DNA from 4 places in the Blautia acetica genome. Region 3 is predicted to be linked to each of the others. Evidence: predicted binding sites of a transcription regulator. Region 3 holds the regulator's gene; each other region holds the start of a gene.
What was found. The regulator Rex, encoded in region 3, represses fermentation and respiration genes when NADH is low (regulators of the CRP and FNR family bind a similar motif). The targets are predictions, from matches to a motif close to ATTGTTAANTANTTAACAAT.
Positions count from the first base shown of each region.

Region 1 (5,312 bases), on a different contig from region 3:
ATGGACTGGATTGGCATGATTCTTATCTGCTTTGTACTGCCCGCAGTGCTGACCTGTGTCATTGCCATACCTTTCAGAAAGAAAGGATGGATTGGAGAAAATGATTTGAAACTGGATTTATAAAAATAAAGTATGGGTCTGGTGCACGACGCAAGGTGTACCAGACCCATATTCTGTGTTTTTATAAATATCCGTGTTTTTCCAGTGTGTTTAGGATGTTGCGTCCTTCGTCTGTACCTTCAATGATACGTCTCGCCCGGACACTGTCACCAATGTTGATAACTTCAATTTCGTCACCAAAGGCGTTCTGGAGCTCAGCCAGAACCGGTGTGTTGGCTTTCATTCCGAGGCAGACAAATCCGTAATCAAAGTTTAAAGTTTCTTTGCCTTCCGGGGTTTCCACCAGGAAAGAATCGTCCCGGACTTCTTTCAATGCGGTGTTAGGCATTTGGCGGACATGGTATTTATCCATCAGGGCAAAGGTGCCGACCTTGGATATGGGGTCAATTCCGTTTCCGATTGCAGGGAGCATTTCTACGATAGAGACTTCTGCGCCCCGCGGAGCAAAGAACTCCACCACGTCCAGTCCTACGGCACCGCCGCCGATGACGCAGACTTTCTTTCCGGTCATATCCTCCGGATACTGGTCTACATGCTGAATCATATCAAAAATAGAGTACACATGGCTTCCGGGTTTGCCCAGTGTGTCGTGAAGCCCGGCAATGGGAGGAAGCAGCGGGAGAGAGCCTGTAGCATTGACAAGGATGTTAGGCTTCAGGTTTTTGATAAATTCGGTGGTAGCTTCAGTCTGGGTAAACACAAACAGGTTTTTTAATTTGTGCGCACGGTGGATCAGGTAATTGGGGAAATCTGCCAGACGTTTTTTGTCCGGAATCTTGGAAATCTCTGCAGCCAATCCGCCAAGATACGGTTTTTTCTCAATGAGGAAGGTTGTACATCCCACTTCGGCGGCTGTACAGGCAGCCTCAAGGCCGGCAGTTCCGCCTCCGATTACAACGACATTGCAGGGCTTGGAAACCCGTTGTTTTTTGTAGACTTCTCCGTGGAGAACGGCAGGATTTACAGTACAGCGGATAGGACGGTTAATGCCGATTCGGTTTCCGGCGCACCCGATGTTGCAGGAAATACATTTGCGGATATCACAGACATCTCCGAATTCCACTTTGTTTACCCAGTCCGGGTCTGCAATCAGTCCCCGTCCCATACCGATGATGTCCGCGTCGCCTTTTGCAAGAATGTCTTCCGCAACCTGGGGATTTCGGATATTTCCCGTAGTTACACAAGGTTTTCCGTAGCGTTCTTTTACTGCTTTTGCCATGTAAGAGCGCCAGCCGTCCGGCAGATAGTTGGCGTCAATCTGATACTGAATAGAACTGTTCAGTCCCGCAGATACGTCGATAACGTCGGCTTCTTCCTGGAAATATTGAAGGTAATCCAGAGTATCCTCCAGAGTGTTGCCGCCTTCCAGAAATTCATCGGCGCTGATTCGCACGAAGATGGGGAAATGCGGCCCAACCTGTGCGCGGACTTCCTCCAGAACCATACGGGCAAAGCGGGCGCGATTTTCAGCGCTTCCGCCGAATTCGTCTGTCCGGTGGTTGGTAAGCGGAGATAAAAACTGGCTGATGAGGTAGGAATGTCCGGCGTGAATTTCTACAGTATCAAATCCGGCAGCCTGAGCCCGTTTTGCCGCTTGTCCGTATTTTTTTACAATCTGAAGAATTTCTTCTTTCTCTAACGGGCGCGGAATTTCACCTCCGGCTTTGGAAGGAATGTCAGAGGCAGAGACCGGCTGCATCTGGGTACGGGCAGACTGAGCCGAAGCCCCGGCATGGTTAATCTGAATACCGATACAGGCGCCGTGTTTGTGGACAGTTTCTGTTAATTTGAACAGACGCGGAAGATAATTGTCATGGTCAATGCGGAGCTGGGTGGTTCCGTTGGAACCCAGCGGGTAATCTACGTTTGCATTTTCTACCATAATTAAACCGGTGCCGCCTCTGGCGCGCTGCTCGTAATAATTAATATGAAGAAAGCTCATCTCGCCGCTTTGTTCACCGTAGTTTGTACCCATGGGTGTCATCATAATTCTGTTTTTCATCGTCATGCGGCGGATGGTCAGTGGTTCAAAGATGTGTTTGTACATGCTTTTCATAAGGAACTCCTCCTGTTTTCTGGATTTGATATTTGATTAACAATCTATGTTCTGACCGTATTATAGGGAAAAATAAACCATAAAACAAATGCATATTTTTATTAATATCTATAGAAATTAACTATTAGTTATGGTATTCTGTATAAAAAGGTGAGAAGGGAGTGAGTTGTATGAAGCTGCATCAGTTAAATTATTTTGTGGCACTGGCACGTTTGGAGCATTACACAAAAGCGGCAGAAGAGATTGGAATTTCTCAGCCAACGCTGAGTCATGCAATTGCCGGACTGGAGGAAGAACTGGGTGTAAAGTTGTTCCGCAAGCAGGGAAGAAATGTGGTACTGACAAAGTATGGGAGATTTTTCCTGGGGTATGTGGAGGAATCCATGAATGTACTGGAACTGGGAGTCTCTAAGACAAAGGGGATGGCGGGACAGACCAAAGGGGTCATTGATTTGGCATATATCTATACACTGGGCAGTGAATTTGTGCCTCGTCTGGTGGGGGATTTTCTGCGAAGTCATGAAGAACTGGAAACAGAGTTTCATTTTACCGTGGGGAATACGTCAGAACTTATCCAGGGGCTGAAGGATGAAAAGTATGATATTGCCTTCTGTTCCATGATGGAGAATGAACCGGAAGTCAGCTTTACACCAGTAGGAACACAGAATCTGGTTGTAGTCATACCGAAACAACATCCTCTGTCCGGAAGAGGGGAAGTGGATTTGGAAGAGGCTGCCCTTTATCCGCAGATTTATTTTACACAGGGAAGCGGCCTTCGGCCGGTGGTGGACAGGCTCTTTGAAATGGCGAAAATCAGACCCCAGATTGCTTATGAAATAGAGGAAGACGGTGCAATGGCCGGGCTTGTAGCACAGAATTTCGGTATTGCGGTCATGCCGGATATTCCCCTTCTTAAAAATATGAATGTGGAAGTGCTGAAGCTGCGCTCGCCCCGGTATCAGCGTTACATCTATATGGCGCTGTCCAAGGAGAATTATCAGACTCCCATTGTAGAAAAATTCGCAGAATATGTAAAAGCCTTATATGGAAAATACTAGTTTAAGATTCGTTGTACCAGAAAACCTCCGGCAGGGACACCAATTACAGATGTGTCCCGTCCTTTATGATAAACTGGAGAAAATTCCGGACCGCCGGAATCATATAATGGTCTTTTAGATAGGCCAGATAAACGGTATGAACCAGATGTATGTCACGAAGCGGCAGAATCCGGATATTGCGTTTGCGGATGGCCTCCGTATCTGCCACCAGGGCTATGCCGAAATCTTCCTCCACAAGGGCAGAGATGGCGTTTTCATCAGGGGACTCGCAGATGAAATTCGGGGTGATTCCGTGGGAAGAAAATATCTGCCGCGTATATTTTCCCAGACCGGAGCTTTTGTCATACCCAATCAGCGGATAGGCGCTAAGTTCAGACAGGGAAACCGCGTCTTTGGCGCACAGCGGATGTCCCTTGGGCGTGATGACGGTCATATTCTGGTGGATAATAGGAATAAACTTAATATTTGGTTCGTTTTCCATATAGGAACAGAACACAAGGTCAAAGAGCTCCTTTTTCAGTCCTTCAATCAGTTGGGGTGTGTGGAGCTGATGGAAGCTGAAGGTAATGTTCTTATAGCGTTCCTGGCTTAAAAAACGCCTTACAGTATGAGGGATATAGCGGTTCGCCAGGGGAAAGACATATGCAATATCAACGTGTCCCTCATCCTGGGCAAGCTGGTGCATACGAAAGAGGGCAGTCTCCGTCTCATGCAGAATCCGCTCTGCGTGTTCCAGAAAGATTCGCCCGTATTTGGTAAGCCGCACATTGCGTCCCTGCCGTTCAAAAAGAATGATGTTCAGCTCCTCTTCCAGGGAAGCAATAGAGCGGCTTAGGGAAGGCTGGGAAATATTAAGTTCTGCGGCAGCCTGCCGGAAATGCTGATGTGCGGCAACTGTCCGGAAATATAATAACTGATTTAATGTCATATCAAATTCCTCCTGTCAGACATTATAACACAATTAATAGCATAAAGGTATCGAAAAAGGTAAAAAGATGTATTAGAACTATCCGGCGGACTGGATTATAATTAAGAGCAGCTAAGTTGTTTAGTAATTAACAAAGTCAAAAGGTACAGACAGATACCGTTATGAATGGAGGAAAATAAACATGGCAGAAAGAATTACAGGTCACACAGAATTAATCGGACTGATGGCATATCCTATCAGACATTCCAGTTCCCCGGCCATGCACAACGAAGCATTTGCCAATCTGGGACTTGATTATGCATATATTGCATTTGAAGTGGATAACGACTCTCTGGAGGATGCGGTCAAGGGACTTCGCGCATTGAAAATGAGAGGCTCAAATGTGTCCATGCCTAATAAGACAGTGGTACATAAGTATCTGGACAAGCCTTCTCCGGCAGCAGAAATGTGTAAAGCAGTAAACACGATTGTCAATGACAACGGAGTGTTGACCGGACATATTACGGATGGTATCGGATATATGGCGGCGTTAAAGGATAATCACATTGATGTAATTGGAAAGAAAATGACCATTGTCGGCGCCGGAGGAGCAGCCACAGCCATTCAGGTACAGGCAGCGCTGGACGGAGTAAAAGAGATATCTATTTTCAATGCAAGAGATAAATTCTGGGACAATGCAGTTGAAACGGTAAAGAAGATTAATGAAAATACAGAATGTAAAGCTGCTTTATATGACCTGGCTGATTTGGATAAGTTAAAAGAAGAGATGGAAGACAGTTATCTGTTTACCAATGCCACGGGAGTAGGAATGAAACCCTTAGAGGGGCAGACCTATATTCCGGACAAATCCTTTTTCCGTCCGGATTTAATTGTCATAGATATTGTATACTTCCCAAGAGAAACCGCTCTTCTTAAAATGGCAAAAGAAGCCGGCTGTAAGACGATGAATGGTCTTGGTATGATGTTGTTCCAGGGGTCAGCGGCCTTTGAACTGTGGACCGGACAGCCTATGCCGATAGAGTATATGAAGGAAATTTTGGATATTAAGTATGAATAAGAGAAGCAAGCAGAAAACGAGGAGGATATAAGATGAATCCAGTAGTAGTCAGAAATGTAAAAATCGGAGAGGGAATCCCGAAAATCTGTGTTC
Region 1 is NZ_JBBEWO010000014.1:78,532-83,843, forward strand. It holds gene WBS51_RS10525 (PTS transporter subunit IIC) at 1-123, shown strand, start outside; gene WBS51_RS10530 (oxidoreductase) at 182-2,176, opposite strand; gene WBS51_RS10535 (LysR family transcriptional regulator) at 2,347-3,234, shown strand; gene WBS51_RS10540 (LysR family transcriptional regulator) at 3,278-4,162, opposite strand; gene WBS51_RS10545 (shikimate dehydrogenase) at 4,344-5,219, shown strand; gene aroD (type I 3-dehydroquinate dehydratase) at 5,252-5,312, shown strand, end outside.
Region 1: WBS51_RS10530 (oxidoreductase) is a predicted target of Rex. The motif match lies at 2,201-2,220, and genes of this name have one in related genera.

Region 2 (5,312 bases), on a different contig from region 3:
GCTCCCGAAACGGTTCTTCCGGGTGCGGATTAGGAAACAGGGAATCTGCCATAGTTCAATCTCCTTCTTCATATCGTTTTTATTCTTTCTCTGCTCTTGCCATAGCAAGTTTGAAATCTCTCTGGTCTGTAAAAATTTCGTTTGTGTAAGGGTTCTTTTTCTGCTCTTTGGCCCGTTTAATAACCACAGCAAGACAAATCACATTTGCCGCCAGCGCCAGAATCGCAATAACCCCCTGCATAGTTGGATTCACTGCTGTCGGGCGGACCGCTGCGTCCATAACGCCATCCTTATACAGCACCGGAAGCACCGCAAATTTCCCCTGCTCCTGGAACAATGGGAACACCTGGGCAAACATACACCACAGCGCCAGTGTGTTGGCACGATTCTGAATCCAGCCCCCCTTATTCCACAGCATAGCCGCAAAAGTCGGCGCCAAAAGCAGGGCTACACCGCAATACCAGGTGTGTGTGGGCAGATTGTTATAGGTATAGGCAAAATTCCAGATGTCATAAGCAACAATAAAGCACCAGGTCATATCCGGCCACAGCATATCGTGTTTCTTTTTGGAAACGTAAATTCCCATCCAGCCAGTCATACAGAAAATATTGAGAATTCCCGCAATACCATTGACCCAGTTCCACCAGCCGCCGTAAAGCCATACATTTTCAGAGGAAAGCCACCAGCGGTCCCCCTGAGAAGCCAAAGCCATGGCGCCGCGGACACCGGATTCAAAATCACTGCCTACAGCAATGAGAATATTAATTGCTACAATTGCAAAAGGGAACACCTTAAACCATTCTTTTTTTCCGATTCCCCAGCGATACTTTAACATCATAAAACCAATACAGCCTGCCGTTGCCGCATAGAGTTTGGCATAGTGGAACCAGCCGTTCATATGTACATAAGTGTCATTGTTCAGTGCCCATTCGGCGCCGTTTGCTGCGCCAACCTGAATAGCAATAAAATAAACCGTCAGCGCTGCCGGAAGAATCAGGAAACAGAAAATTCCTCCCACCTTGGAACGGCGCGCGATTTCATTGACTAAAATCAGACATACAAATACCATGAGCCAGCCAAAAAGCTGCCAGCCCGCATTTTCTCCGTAAATTTGAAACAACATTTGTCTTACCCTCTTTCTTTTTCTATTACTTCTTTATCCTTTTGCTTTTTACTGTCCCTTTGTCCAGTCCGCTGTTTCCCGGCGCAGCCAGTCTGTCCATTCGTCAAAGCCTTCCCCGGTCTTTGCCGAAATCGGAATTACCCTTGCCTTTGGATTTCGCTTCTGAATATACGCCCTGCATTTTTCCATATCAAAATCAAAATAGGGCAGCACATCTGTTTTGTTAATCAAAACTACATCACACACGGAAAACATCAGGGGATATTTCAGTGGTTTATCATGTCCCTCCGGCACAGACAGAATCATGGCATTTTTACATGCGCCTGTATCGAATTCTGCCGGACATACCAGGTTGCCCACATTCTCCAGCACCAGCAAATCCAAATCTTGTGTACCGAATTCCAGAAGTCCCTGCCGGGTCATATCCGCGTCCAGATGGCACATACCCCCGGTATGAATCTGGATAGCCTTTGCCCCGGTTTCCAAAATGCTCTGCGCATCCACATCTGAATCAATATCTGCCTCCATAACACCGATTTGCATTTCCTCCTTCAGCATGGAAATCGTTCGCTTTAGCGTACTGGTTTTCCCTGCCCCCGGAGACGACATCAGATTCAGCAGAAAAGTTTTCTGCTCTCTGAGCGTTTCCCGAAGTCTGGCCGCGTCTGCAGCATTGTCCTCAAAGATACTTCTCTTGACTTCAATTACCTTAAACTCTTTCATTCTTTCACCTCACCTTCCAATCTGGTTATACCAGAAGATTGTTATTATTTTGTCATTATATATTCTGCTTGTGTTTTTGTCAATCTTTCCGCTTATTTTGGGTGATTTAATCGGTATTTAAGCGTATTTATAAAAAATTTGGGATTTCTTTGACATTTGGTATCTGGTATATCCAATTCCAAAACAGAAGATGTACAAAAAACAGCCCCTTCCGGGAAACAAGCATTTCTCCTTCGCCTGTTCACCCGGAAAGGGCCTTTACATGAAGTGTCTTTTCAGTTTTATAAAACGATAAATGCACAGGAACCTGGCGCTACTTCCAGCATTCCCTCTGCCTTTACCGGGTCCATAGCCGGAACTTCATTGTTCTCGCCCAGTACCAGCGGAGTTCCGTTTAAGGTCATAACGGAAGCTCTCATATTGCCGCCTTCCCCGGCCAGCATGTAAACTTCCGCTTCTTTTGGAAGTTCTACCTGTGTTGCTTCTTCCAGACTGTTGTTGATAACCAGATATACCAGCCCTTCTTTTCCGTCCTTGCGGCTGTGTGCATATACATGAGCACCGTAGCGTACCGGTTCTTTTGTATCAAATACAGTCGCTCCCATCAGACGATTCCAAAGGAGTACGGCAAAGTAATTTGGTCTTGGATCAAAAACTTCTCTTGCAAGAAAACCGTAGTCACTGCTTGCCAGTGTATTGTGGAAAATCACACCGTTTGTAATGGTGGAAAATCCAGCCAGTTCGTTCAGAGTTCTCATAACATCCAGGTAAGTAGATGCCCAGGTATCCCCGCCGCCGCCAGCGTCTCCGGATTCTGTTACCCACATCTCAGCGTCCGGTACATACTTGTCACGCAGAGGTACATAAGTGCGGGCAAATTCCATAGCGGTTGCCAGATACTCCTCACTGTTGGCCTCAGATGCGTCCCAGTGTGCGCTTGGCATTACGGATGCAAGGCGCTCAGATACTCCGTTGTAATAATGGTAGCTGAATACGTCCAGTGGTACTTTTGTACCTTCCATTAAATCTGCACAGTCACAGGTTTCTTCTGCAATCTGCTCTACGCCGCCTGCGGTTTTGTCACTGCTGCCTTTTCCGAACTGAATGTTATCTCCGCCAGTGGTGCTTGGTCCCACACAAATACATTCCGGATAATTTTCTTTCAGCCATGCAAAGAATAAATCCTGGTCTCTTCTGTAATCTGCCGGTGTGTATCCCTTCGGGAATCCTGTATCAGCCATCATGTTCGGCTCATTTGCAAACTCTGCCGCGTCAATAGGCACACCATATTCTTTACTCAGTCCAAACAGTTTCTCTGCTTCCACCGGTGTCCATGGCTCGTCTGCACTGTGCAGTCCCGGACAGTTGGCAACAGACACAATCAGTTTTGCACCGATTTCTTTTACAAAATCCAGAACACCAATCCACTGTTCTTTTGTCAGCACATTTAAGTATCCTTCCGGAACTTTTCCGTTGGTGGTTCCGTCAAAATCATAATATGTTTTTGTTGCCCAGGTGCCGGACACACGCACCCATACCGGTCCCAGTTCCTTTGCCAGTTTGCGCAGTTTTTCGTCATACAGATTGATCGGCGCATATACCTGCATCAAATCCCGGTACATCGCTGCAATTCCCTCTGTGGTAGGTTCTACATAAAACTCCTCTGTACCTGCAATCTGTCCCGGTGTGTAGGCTTTCCAGAAGGTTCCTCCTGTTACCTCTGCAAATTCTACATTATAGCTCATTAACATGGGGTTCATCTGGCGAAGTGCCTGCAGTCCGCCAACTTCCAATTTGATTCTTTCTGCCATTTTACATACTCCTTTCGCAACGGTTTTATATTTCTTATATTAATGGCTTTTCCTATTTTCTGTTAGTAATATTTTTATTTATTCCATGATAATTTTTATATATACTTGTATTTTACTAAATATTTTACGATAATATAAGAAAATTTTTCTATGGAGGAATGTTATGTTTTACGATGCAGAATTTGCTTTTTTGAAAAATCTTCTAAAAAACCTATACATCAACTTCACGGTCATAGAGGCGCCTGCAAGCGGTATCCCCCATACTCTGCCCGTTTTTGACCTGGGACTTCGCAGCCTGCTCTATAATGAAAGAGATTATACACGATTTCTCACACCTGCCCTGCAGCGTCTGAATACCCCAAATACGATTTTCCGCATACAAGACCAATATATGTGCAATTACATCTGCATGCAGCTTCCGGATACACAAGACAAATTTTTATACCTGCTTATCGGTCCTTATGTAAACCATAAAATAAATCGGCAAACGCTGTTGAATTTTGCAGAAGAATTATCCCTCTATCCCAAGCAATTCACTCAGATAAACAAGTACTATTCCGACCTGCCCTTTTTAACAGACGAGGAAACGCTGTTTGCAATCACTACCACTTTTGGGGAAAAAATCTGGGAAAACACGGAAAACTTTTCTGTAGAATACATAGAAAACACACTGACAGAACGTGTGGTTCCGGTGACCTCAGACTCGGATTTCCGGGAACCGGAAGAAGCTTTTCTCAGTATACAGGTTCTGGAGAAACGCTATGCCTCTGAAAACCATCTGCTTCACATGGTTTCCCAGGGACTTATGCACAATGCAGAAACAGCTCTTTCCAGCAACAATTTTCTCCTTTTAGAGCAGCGGCTGGCCGACCCGGTGCGAAATATTAAAAATTACTGTATTATTCTGAACACACTTTTGAGAAAGGCTGCAGAGCAGGGGGGTGTACACCCTTTGCACATTGATAACCTGTCCGCAAAATTTGCCCGGAAAATTGAACAGATTACTTCCCCCGACGGCGGTCCGGCTCTGCAAAAAGAAATGGTTCACAAATATTGTCTGCTTGTGAAAAACCATTCCATGAAGGGATTTTCTCTCCTTGTACAAAAAACACTCACCCGGATTGATTCGGATTTGACTGCGGATTTAAGCCTGAAAGCACAGGCCAGGTTTCTCAATGTAAATGCAAGCTATCTTTCTACTCTGTTCAAGAAAGAAACAGGTATGACGCTCACGGATTATGTCAACAAGAAAAGAGTTGAAAATGCGGTATTTCTTCTGAATTCTACTTCTATGCAGATTCAGAATATCGCGCAGTACTGCGGGATTGCAGATGTGAATTATTTTACGAAAATTTTCAAAAAATATATGCACAGGACGCCTAAAGAATACCGACAGGAACTGGCGCAGGTCAATCGAAGGCGGTAGGGCTTCATTTCCCTTGACTTCTTCCCGGAAGATATGCAAAATAGAGATATAAATAATTATCTGCACTGGAAAAACGACTGAAATAAATGACTGAAATAAATGACTGGAGGAAAACCCATGACTGGATTATGCCGAAAAGAATATCTGGAACTGATACCGCCTACAGAAGACGACTCCCGTTCCGCACAAGTACGCGTTTCTGACGCACTTGCCAAACTGAATGAGCCTA
Region 2 is NZ_JBBEWO010000024.1:39,657-44,968, forward strand. It holds gene WBS51_RS13550 (FAD-dependent oxidoreductase) at 1-52, opposite strand, end outside; gene WBS51_RS13555 (DUF5692 family protein) at 80-1,123, opposite strand; gene hypB (hydrogenase nickel incorporation protein HypB) at 1,172-1,846, opposite strand; gene WBS51_RS13565 (beta-glucuronidase) at 2,128-3,657, opposite strand; gene WBS51_RS13570 (AraC family transcriptional regulator) at 3,821-5,083, shown strand; gene WBS51_RS13575 (ASKHA domain-containing protein) at 5,201-5,312, shown strand, end outside.
Region 2: hypB (hydrogenase nickel incorporation protein HypB) is a predicted target of Rex. The motif match lies at 1,884-1,903, and genes of this name have one in related genera.

Region 3 (5,312 bases):
TGCACTTTAAATCTGCCTCTTTACGAAAAATTTTGAAAAATGGGAAGAGCCGCTTATTCAGCCAGCTCTTCCCATTTTTCATACAGCTTTTCCAGTTTTTCGGCAATTTCTGCCTTTTCTTTGGAAAGGCGGACACATTCTGCCACATTAGTGGCCACCTCCGGATTTGCCATTTCCTCATCAATTTCACTGTCTCTTTGCTCCAGTTCTTCAATGGCCTTTTCCGTTTTCTTTAAATCATTTTCCCGTTTCCGAAGACGGGCCTGCTCCTCTTTTTGCTGCTTCCAATCCATTTTCGTGGCAGATACGGTTTCTGTGTAAACTTCTTCCCGGACTTCGGGGGCATAGATGTCAGTCAGTTCTTCCTTTTTTTCCAGATAATAATCGTAATTGCCGATATAGTTTACCAGTTTGTGATTGGTCAAGTCCAGAATCCTGGTGGCTGTTTTATTGATAAAATAACGGTCATGGGACACATAGAGCACGGTACCTTCATAGTTATTTAAGGCTTCCTCCAGGATTTCTTTGGAAGTAATATCCAGATGGTTGGTAGGCTCATCCAGAATCAGGAAGTTGGCCTGGGAAAGCATAAGTTTGGCTAAAGACACACGCCCCCGTTCCCCGCCGCTTAAAGCAGAAATCGGCTTAAACACATCATCTCCGGTAAAGAGAAAGGCGGCCAGCAGGTTGCGGATTTCCGTATTCGTCAGCTTTGGATAATCATCGGAAATTTCCTCAAAAATGGTTTTCTCCATGTGGAGTACATGGTGTTCCTGGTCGTAGTATCCGATATGTACTTTGCTGCCCAGGCGGAAGCTGCCGTTGTCCGCAGGAATCACCTGATTTAAAATTTTTAAAATCGTGGTTTTTCCCGTCCCGTTGCTTCCGATAATAGCCACCCGCTCACCCCGCTTAATCTGAAAGTTTAAATCCTCAAAAAGCGGGAGAGAGGGAAAGGACTTGGTAAGGTGTTCTACAGTCAGCACATCGTTGCCGCTTATCACCCGAGGCTTTAAAGTAATCCGCATGGAATCGTCCACTTCCACAGGCTTTTCCAATACTTCTATTTTATCCAGCATTTTTTCCCGGCTTTCTGCCCGCCGTATGGATTTTTCCCGGTTAAAAGACTTTAATTTGGCAATGACGGCTTCCTGGTGTTTGATTTCCTGCTGCTGGTTTAAGTAAGCCTGATACGCGGCTCTTCGAAGCATAGCCTTTTTTTCACTGTAGGCGCTGTAGTTTCCTGTAAAAGACGTAACTTTTGTATTGTCAATTTCCACAATTTTCGTGGCGACCTTATCCAGGAAATAGCGGTCATGGGATACAATAAAGACAGCCCCCGGATAGTTCAAAAGATAGGTTTCCAGCCACGCAATGGAATCCATGTCCAAATGGTTGGTAGGCTCGTCCAGAAGGATGATATCCGGCTTGGATAAAAGAAGACGGCCAAGGGCCACACGGGTTTTCTGTCCCCCGGAAAGTGTGGAAATCATTTTGCCGAAATCTTCCTCTGCAAAGCCAAGTCCCTTTAAGACTCCGGTCAGTTCACTTTTGTAGGCATACCCGTTTTCCAGTTCAAACTCATGGGTCAGACGGGAATAGGCCTCCATAATCTTGTTCAATTCTTCTCCCTGGGTGTATTTCATCTCTTTCTCCAGCTGACGCATACGCACCTCCATATCCAGAATGTGCTGCTTTACCTGCAAAAGAGCGTCATAAATAGACAAGTCGCTGGTCAGCTCCTGGTGCTGAGCCAGATAGCCCATGGTTTTCCCTTTGGCTAAAATAACCTGCCCGCTGTCCGGGGGAAGTTCCCCCACAATGATTTTAAAAAGCGTGGATTTTCCTGCCCCGTTAATGCCCACCAAAGCGGCTTTTTCCCGCTCTTCAATATGGAAGCTGGCGTCTGCCAGCAGGGTAACGCCATCAAAAGATTTTTCTATATTCTGACATGCAAGTATCATGATAATTATCTCCTTTAAACTCCGTACAGCTACGAAAGCTGTCCTATTTATTATATCGAAAAATACAGGTTTGACAACAGAGAAACGAAAATTAATTGACTTTAATTTAACAATACACTATAATGGAGCGTAGAAATGTGTATTTTGAATACAGGAGGGTTGTTATGGAGGGAAAATCCATTTCAAAGGCAGTAATTAAAAGACTACCCCGATATTACAGATACTTAGGTGAGCTTATAGAAGAAGGCGTAGAACGAATATCCTCCAATGAGTTAAGCGAAAAGATGCGGGTAACCGCGTCTCAGATTCGTCAGGATTTGAATAATTTCGGCGGCTTCGGGCAACAGGGCTATGGATATAATGTTCCCTATTTATATGATGAAATCGGAAAAATTTTGGGACTGGACAAGACGTACCACATGATTATCATTGGTGCCGGCAATCTTGGACAGGCACTTGCCAACTATGTAAAATTTGAAAAAAGAGGCTTTAAAATTGTAGGTATCTTTGATGTGAATCCGGTACTGAAAGGAATTTCCATCAGAGGAAATGAAATCCGTATGATGGACGAGCTTCCAGAGTTTTTAAAAGAGCAGAATGTGGATATAGCCACGCTGACCCTGCCGAAAAACAACGCGGCAGAGACAGCTGATTTACTGGTAAAAAACGGAATTCGGGCTATCTGGAATTTTGCACATCTGGATTTGGATGTACCAGAGGATGTTATCGTAGAAAATGTACATCTTTCCGAAAGTTTAATGCGTCTGTCTTATAATCTGAATTGTTATGAAAACGAACATCCAAAAAAATAACAACGTAAAAAGCTGCTGTAAAATGTAAAAGAGATTTTGCGGCAGCCTTTTCGCTTTACGCAAGGAAAAAGGACGGGTGAAACATGGAGGAGATTGTAACCGGAAAGCAGATGAAGGAACTGGATGCCTACACCATAGAAACCATGGGAGTACCTTCTCTGGTACTTATGGAGCGGGCGGGACTGCAGGTCTTTGAGAGTATGAAAAAAGAGGGGCTTCCCCTTTCAAAAGTGCTGGTGCTGTGCGGTTCCGGAAATAACGGGGCGGACGGTGTGGTCATTGCCCGGCTTTTGTTTCTGGCAGGATATCAGGTACATGTCTGTATTTTGGGAAATCCGGAACATTTTACAAAAGAAATGAAAACGCAGATAGAAATTGGCAGAAATTATGGAATTTCCTTTGTCAAGACTTTCTGTGTACATGAATATACTACTATCGTGGATGCTCTTTTGGGTGTAGGGCTTTCCAGGGAAGTTTCGGGTCTTTACCGGGAAACCATAGAAAAACTACAGGATTTTTCAGGGAAAATCGCAGCCGTGGACATCCCTTCCGGTATTGACGCAGATACAGGAGCGGTATGGGGCTGTGCCGTCAGGGCAGACCTTACCGTTACCTTTGCCTATAAGAAAGCAGGGCTCTGCCTGTATCCCGGTGCAGCCTATGCCGGAAAACTGCTTACGGCAGATGTGGGCATTTACCGCAAAGACAAAAGGTCTCCAGAGCTTTTTGCCTGTACGGACAGGGAACTTAAAAAACTCACCAGAAAACCGGACGGCAATAAGGGCAGCTTCGGCAAGGTCTTTCTGGCCGCAGGCAGCCGGGAAATTTTCGGCGCAGCGTATCTTAGCGGACAGGCTGCTCTGCGAAGCGGCGCAGGTATGCTGAAACTCTGTACGCCAAAAGAAAACAGGGGGTTGTTTACTTGCTTCCCTGAAGCCATGCTGGCACTTTATGAGGACGCTGCGGATATGGAAAACCTGGTGAGAGAAAACCTATGCTGGGCTGATGTGGCCGGCATTGGTCCCGGTCTTGGTACTTCTCCTCAGGCGGAAAGACTTTTAGAGACTCTTTTGAAATACGCAGACAAACCGCTGGTTATTGACGCAGATGGCCTGAATCTGCTAAAGGGTAAGGAAAAGCTTTTAAAAAGCTGTAAAGCTCCGGTGATACTGACCCCTCATCTGGGAGAATTTGCCCGCATGACGGGAATCTCTGTAAAAGAATGGAAGAAAAATCCTCTGACGATTACCAAAGAAACGGCAAAGAAACTGGGTGTCCTGCTGGTGTGCAAAGATGCCAGAACGATTATCAGCCGGGGAACAGAGGAAACCTGTATCAATCTGTGCGGCAATGACGGTATGGCGACAGCCGGAAGCGGAGATGTGCTCACCGGACTGATTCTGGGGCTTCTGGCTCAGGGACTTTCTCCATGGGAGGCAGCCTGCACAGGTGTTTATCTCCATGGAAAGGCAGGAGATTTGGCAGCAGAGAAAAAGGGCAGAGCCGCTATGCTGGCGGGTGATATTTTAGAAGCTGCAGGAGAGATTCTGAAGGAACTTTAACAGGAAAGAAGGACAATTATGAAGATACAGAAAAGAATCCAGGCAAACATCAACCTGGACGCCATTGCATATAATCTGGAAAACATAAAGAAAAACCTGCAAAAAGACACACAGATTATAGCTGTGCTGAAAGCGGATGGCTATGGGCACGGTGCCATACCCCTGGCAAAAGAAATCGAATCTTATCCCTATATCTGGGGAATTGCGGTTGCGACTGTGGACGAGGGTATGGAGCTGCGCCGGGCAGGGATTCAAAAGCCCATTCTTATTTTAGGCTATACTTACGAAGAAGATTACGACCGGATTGTACAGGAGGACTTCCGTCCCACAGTATTTAAGCTGTCTATGGCCGAAAAACTGTCACAGGCTGCAAAAAAAGCCGGAAAAACTTTGAAAATACATATTAAAATTGATACCGGCATGACTCGTATCGGGTATCGCAGTCCGCAGGAGGACATTCCGGAGATTGTAAAGATTTCCAAACTTCCCGGACTTGAAGCAGAGGGAATTTTTACTCATTTTGCCAGGGCAGATGAAAACGATGTTTCTCCGGCAGCCCGCCAGTTGGAAAAGTTTCTGGCATTTCTGACAGGACTTGAAAAGGCCGGAGTCACGTTTCCTCTGCGCCACTGTTCCAACAGTGCAGGCATTATCCGGATGCCGGACGCAAATCTGGACGCGGTCCGGGCCGGAGTCATCCTCTATGGCCTGTATCCTTCTGAGGAAGTAGAGAAAGAGCCGGTGCCTTTAAAAGCGGTCATGGAGTTAAAAAGCCATATTGCATACATAAAAACCGTAGAACCGGGAGTAGAAATCAGTTATGGCGGTACTTTTACCACAACAGAGCCCACAAAAGTGGCAACCATTCCCGTAGGATATGCAGACGGATATTCCAGAGGCCTGTCAAACAAAGGCAGTGTCCTTATCCGGGGCAGACGGGCGCCTATTTTGGGCAGAGTCTGTATGGACCAGTT
Region 3 is NZ_JBBEWO010000010.1:46,173-51,484, reverse strand. It holds gene WBS51_RS08405 (NADP-dependent isocitrate dehydrogenase) at 1-10, shown strand, start outside; gene abc-f (ribosomal protection-like ABC-F family protein) at 54-1,964, opposite strand; gene WBS51_RS08395 (redox-sensing transcriptional repressor Rex) at 2,129-2,776, shown strand; gene WBS51_RS08390 (NAD(P)H-hydrate dehydratase) at 2,860-4,338, shown strand; gene alr (alanine racemase) at 4,357-5,312, shown strand, end outside.

Region 4 (5,312 bases), on a different contig from region 3:
ATACCCGGCTGACAGAACTTCTGCCGGCAGCACTTGGTATCCGGAATGGAGATGCTAAAATCATCAAAAATGCTGGCGGTGTCATTACCCATCCCTATGGAAGTGTTGTCCGCAGTCTTCTGGTTGCACTCCTGAAACTTGGTGTGCAGGAAATTATGGTCATTGGTCATACAGATTGCGGTGTTCAGGGAATGGATGCTGAAGAAATGCTGGAAAAGCTCACACACCGGGGAATACCGAAAGAACACATTGATATTGTCCGGCGGAGCGGAATTGACCTGAATCAATGGCTGGGAGGTTTCTCTTCTTCTGAAGAATCTGTCCGTGAAACAACTGCGGCGCTGAAAAACCATCCTCTGATGCCGAAAGATGTAACTATACAAGGCTTTATCATGGATTCTGTTACCGGTGCACTGACCAGCATCTGTTAAGTTATGAAAGGAAGGGCGCGATTTATTTTGAGTCACGCCCTCCACAAAAGATTTCTCGTATAGTTTTATAAAATGATATTGTCTTCTCTCAGTGTTTGTAGTAGAATAAAGCTAAATCAAAAAAGTCTGCGCTGCATTCCATTCGGCGTGTATACATTTTCTATTGGATTCTATTTCATTCTTATTTTCATTTTATCTTCGTTTTCATCAGATTCTTTTATTTCCCGGATAAAGTAGTAAAAAGAAGAAACATTCCCATTGTGCAGGTGCAGACGGAAAGAGGCTGTCTTATGAAGAAAGAGGGAATTTTGTTTCAAGGTCTCTGTATACAAGAAAGGCAAAGACTGGATTTTGTGGAGGAGGAAGGCTTTTACTATGAGAAGAGAAAACCGTATCAAAAGACGGAAAAAAAATATGCAGATGTCACCTATTTTCTCCTTTACATTATAAGCAAGAACCAGATGTGCAGAGAGATGGTGCAGGATATGGAAACGCAGTGGCTGGAGTATCTCCGGGAGAGGGCAGGAAACAGTGTCTATCAGGGAGAAGGATTCTGGGACAGCCTGTCAGGAGAGGAAAAAATATGTGCAGAAGCAGTTTTAGGACTTTTGGAGGATATCCGGGGGGATGAGGAAGAACGGGCAGAACTGGCTTGGATTGGGTTTTGGTATCTGATTTACAAAGGATTCCAGGAGACCTATTGCTTTTTCAAAAACATTCCCCGAACTACTTTTCAGGTGCTCTGTCAGCGGGCCGGGGAGAAAAAACGAGAACGCTGTATGGGAATCAGTTATTTATGTATGGAATTTTTGTTTGCAGAAGAATTGGGGGTGCAGATAGAGAAAAATGGGACGTATCCCCTTTTGTACGGCTGTATGAAAACCTGTCAAAAGATGTGGGAGAGTTGTCTGGAAAGTGAAAAAACGAAATAAAAAAGGAAAAAAGGCACATTCTATAGACAGAGTGTCAGAAACAAAAGTCCTTTTCAAAAGAAAATCTAAAAAATAGTAAAAATCTTCTGTTAAAGCTGTTAAAAAATTGTCAAAAACTATTGAAAAAAAAACCGAAACAAGGTACAATTATAATTGGCAGAGATTGGTTTTACTATTGTAATGTAATGCAGTGAACCGGAGATGATTTCTGCGCGAAAACCGGATGAGGCGTGCGGTAACAGTGCGGAAATCCCGGTAAGCAGCAGGCAGATTTTTTCTGCTGTGAAAAATAAATTTAAGATGGAGGGCTGAACAATGAGTAGTACAGCACAAACCTTAGCAAGTAAAAGAATTAATTCTTTACTTGATGAGAACAGCTTTGTTGAAATCGGCGGCTATGTAACAGCCAGAAACACAGACTTCAACTTATCTGAAAAAGAAACACCGGCAGACGGCGTCGTTACCGGATACGGTGTCATTGACGGCAGCCTGGTATATGTGTACAGCCAGGACGCCTCCGTGTTAAACGGTTCCATTGGTGAAATGCATGCGAAAAAAATTGCAAATCTGTACGATTTGGCCATGAAGACAGGCGCACCGATTATCGGTCTGCTTGATTGTGCCGGCTTAAGACTGCAGGAAGCAACGGATGCATTAAATGCTTTTGGTGAAATCTACACAAAACAGGTTATGGCCTCTGGCGTAATTCCTCAGATTACAGGAATTTTCGGTACCTGCGGCGGCGGACTTGCAGTGGTTCCTGCACTGACAGACTTTACTTTCATGGAAGACACAAAGGGAAGACTGTTTGTAAATTCCCCGAATGCACTGGAAGGAAACGAAATTTCCAAGTGTGATACTTCAAGCGCTGCATACCAGAGCGAACATGCAGGCTTGGTAGATGTTGTGGGAAGTGAAGAAGAAATTTTAGGACAGATGAGAACTCTGATTTCCATGCTTCCGTCCAATTTTGAAGATAATTCTTCCTATATAGAGTGTGCAGATGATTTAAACCGTGTTTGCCCGGAACTGGAAAACTGTGTGGGAGATACTTCTATTGCACTTTCTCAGATTGCAGACAACCAGGAATTCTTTGAAGTAAAAGCAGCTTATGCAAAAGATATGGTAACAGGTTTCATCCGCTTAAACGGTGCAACGGTAGGTTGTGTTGCAAACAGAAGCGAAGTTTACAACGAAGAAGGCGAAAAGACAGAAACTTTTGAAAACGTATTATCCGCAAGAGGCTGCAAGAAAGCGGCTGAATTTGTGAAATTCTGTGATGCATTTGAAATTCCGGTTCTGACTCTTACCAATGTAAAAGGATACAAAGCGACAAAATGCTCTGAGTCCAATATGGCAAGAAACGCAGCAGAACTGACAAATGCTTTCATCAGTGCAACGGTTCCAAAGGTAAACATTGTAATTGGCGAAGCTTTCGGAAGCGCTTACCTGACTATGAACAGCAAATCTACAGGCGCGGATATGGTATTTGCATGGCCAAACGCACAGATTGGTATGATGGACGCGAAACTGGCTGCCAAAATCATGTATGCAGACGCAGACGCAGCTACTATTAATGAAAAAGCAGCAGAATATGCAATGCTGCAGTCCAGCGCTCTTTCTGCAGCAAAGAGGGGTTATGTGGACACTATCATTGAAGCAGAAGATACAAGAAAATATGTAATTGGCGCATTTGAAATGCTGTTCACTAAGAGAGAAGACCGCCCAAGCAAGAAACATGGCACAGTTTAAGCGAGGGGGAGATGATATGAAACAGAGATGGAAAAAAATAGGCAGTTTAGTATCAATCGGTGTTCTGGTATTTTCTCTGTCCGCCTGCGGTCAGACGAAAGATGAAATCAACAGTACGGTACAGAATAATCTCTATCAGACTACTGTTGCTACGGTACAGTCTCTGGTGCAGTATGACAAGGCGACAATGGAACAGTCCATAGAAGAAAATCCGAACATGGACGACTTTACCAAGAATGCATTTGTTTCCTGGGGAGATTCTTCCGAAGAACTGGGTGCATTTAAGGAATTTAAAGAAACAACACCGGAAGAGGCCGTAAAGAAAGACGGAAGCCAGTATGTCATCACTTTAGAGGCAGAGTTTGAAAACAGGGACGCTGTGGTAGAAATGGTATACGACAGCAAGCTGAACGCAGAAAGCGTGGGATTCAGTGCAGACTACAGCATGAAAGAAAAAATGCTTGATGCGGTTATGAACGCCATTGTAGGTCTTGCAACCGTATTTATCATGCTGATTTTCTTAAGCTTTGTGATTTCTCTGATGAAATATGTACCAAAGCTGGAAGCAGCTCTGACAAAGAAGAAAGATTCCAACCAAGCGGTACCTGCACAGGAAGACAATATTGCAGCAGTCAACAGCGCACCAGCGCCTGCACCGGTACAGGAAGAACTGGCAGATGACGGCGCTTTGGTGGCGGTTATTGCCGCAGCTATTGCAGCAGCAGAAAATACGTCCACAGACAGCTTTGTGGTACGTTCTATCAGAAAATCAAACAAAAGAAGCTGGAAATAAGTTTTAGTGGTAGGAGGAAAGAAATATGAAATCTTATACAATTACAGTAAATGGCGTTGCATATGATGTAACCGTAGAAGAAGGAAGCGGAAACGCTGCACCTGCAGCAGCACCTAAGGCAGCACCGAAAGCTGCTCCAAAAGCAGCACCGGCTGCAAAACCTGCAGCAGCGGCAGCAGGGGCGATTGAAGTAAAAGCATCTGTTCCTGGTAAAGTCTGCAAAATCGAAGCAAACGTAGGACAGGCTTTAAAAGCCGGTGACCCGATTGTCATTCTGGAAGCCATGAAAATGGAAATTCCGGTTGTTGCACCTCAGGATGGTACACTTGCAGGCATTAACGTAGCTGTAGGCGATGCAGTAGAAAACGGTGCTGTACTGGCATCCATGAACTAGAATTTGCATACAGTGTAAATTCCCAAGAAACAGGTACAGATACCTGTGAATAACGAAATAAATGGGAGGTAAAAAAATGTCTAACATTGCAGATACAGTGTCAAACCTGATTGGGCAGACAGCTTTTATGAATCTGACATGGGGCAATCTGATTATGATTTTAGTAGCATTTGTCTTTTTATTCCTTGCTATTAAAATGGGATTTGAGCCGCTTTTGCTGGTGCCAATCGCTTTTGGTATGCTGCTGGTAAATATCTACCCGGATATTATGGCCAGCGCAGAAGAAACGTCCAATGGAGTAGCCGGACTTCTTCATATTTTCTATATTCTTGATGAATGGAGTGTGCTCCCATCTTTGATTTTCCTTGGTGTAGGTGCCATGACAGACTTTGGTCCTTTGATTGCCAATCCAAAGAGTTTCTTAATGGGTGCAGCAGCACAGCTGGGTATTTATGTTGCCTATTTCCTGGCTATCTTTATGGGATTCAACGGAAAAGCAGCAGCAGCTATTTCTATTATCGGTGGTGCTGACGGCCCGACTTCTATCTTCCTGGCAGGAAAGCTGGGACAGACGGGACTTATGGGAGCTATTGCCGTAGCGGCTTATTCCTATATGTCCTTAGTGCCGATTATTCAGCCGCCGATTATGAAGCTTCTGACTACAGAAGAGGAAAGAAAAATTAAAATGGAACAGCTTCGTCCCGTATCCAAACTGGAAAAAATCCTGTTCCCGATTATCATTACCGTTGTTGTTTGTCTGATTCTGCCTACCACAGCACCACTGGTTGGTATGCTGATGCTGGGTAACCTGTTCCGTGAATCAGGGGTTGTAAAACAGCTTACAGAGACAGCTTCCAATGCTCTTATGTACATTGTTGTTATTCTGCTGGGTACTTCCGTAGGAGCTGCAACAAGTGCTGAGGCTTTCCTGAAACTGGATACGCTGAAAATTGTAGCATTAGGTCTGGCAGCGTTTGCATTCGGTACAGCCGGAGGTGTGCTTCTGGGTA
Region 4 is NZ_JBBEWO010000002.1:118,708-124,019, forward strand. It holds gene WBS51_RS01890 (beta-class carbonic anhydrase) at 1-431, shown strand, start outside; gene WBS51_RS01895 (hypothetical protein) at 722-1,363, shown strand; gene WBS51_RS01900 (acyl-CoA carboxylase subunit beta) at 1,679-3,115, shown strand; gene WBS51_RS01905 (OadG family transporter subunit) at 3,132-3,908, shown strand; gene WBS51_RS01910 (biotin/lipoyl-containing protein) at 3,934-4,302, shown strand; gene WBS51_RS01915 (sodium ion-translocating decarboxylase subunit beta) at 4,379-5,312, shown strand, end outside.
Region 4: WBS51_RS01900 (acyl-CoA carboxylase subunit beta) is a predicted target of Rex. The motif match lies at 1,458-1,477, and genes of this name have one in related genera.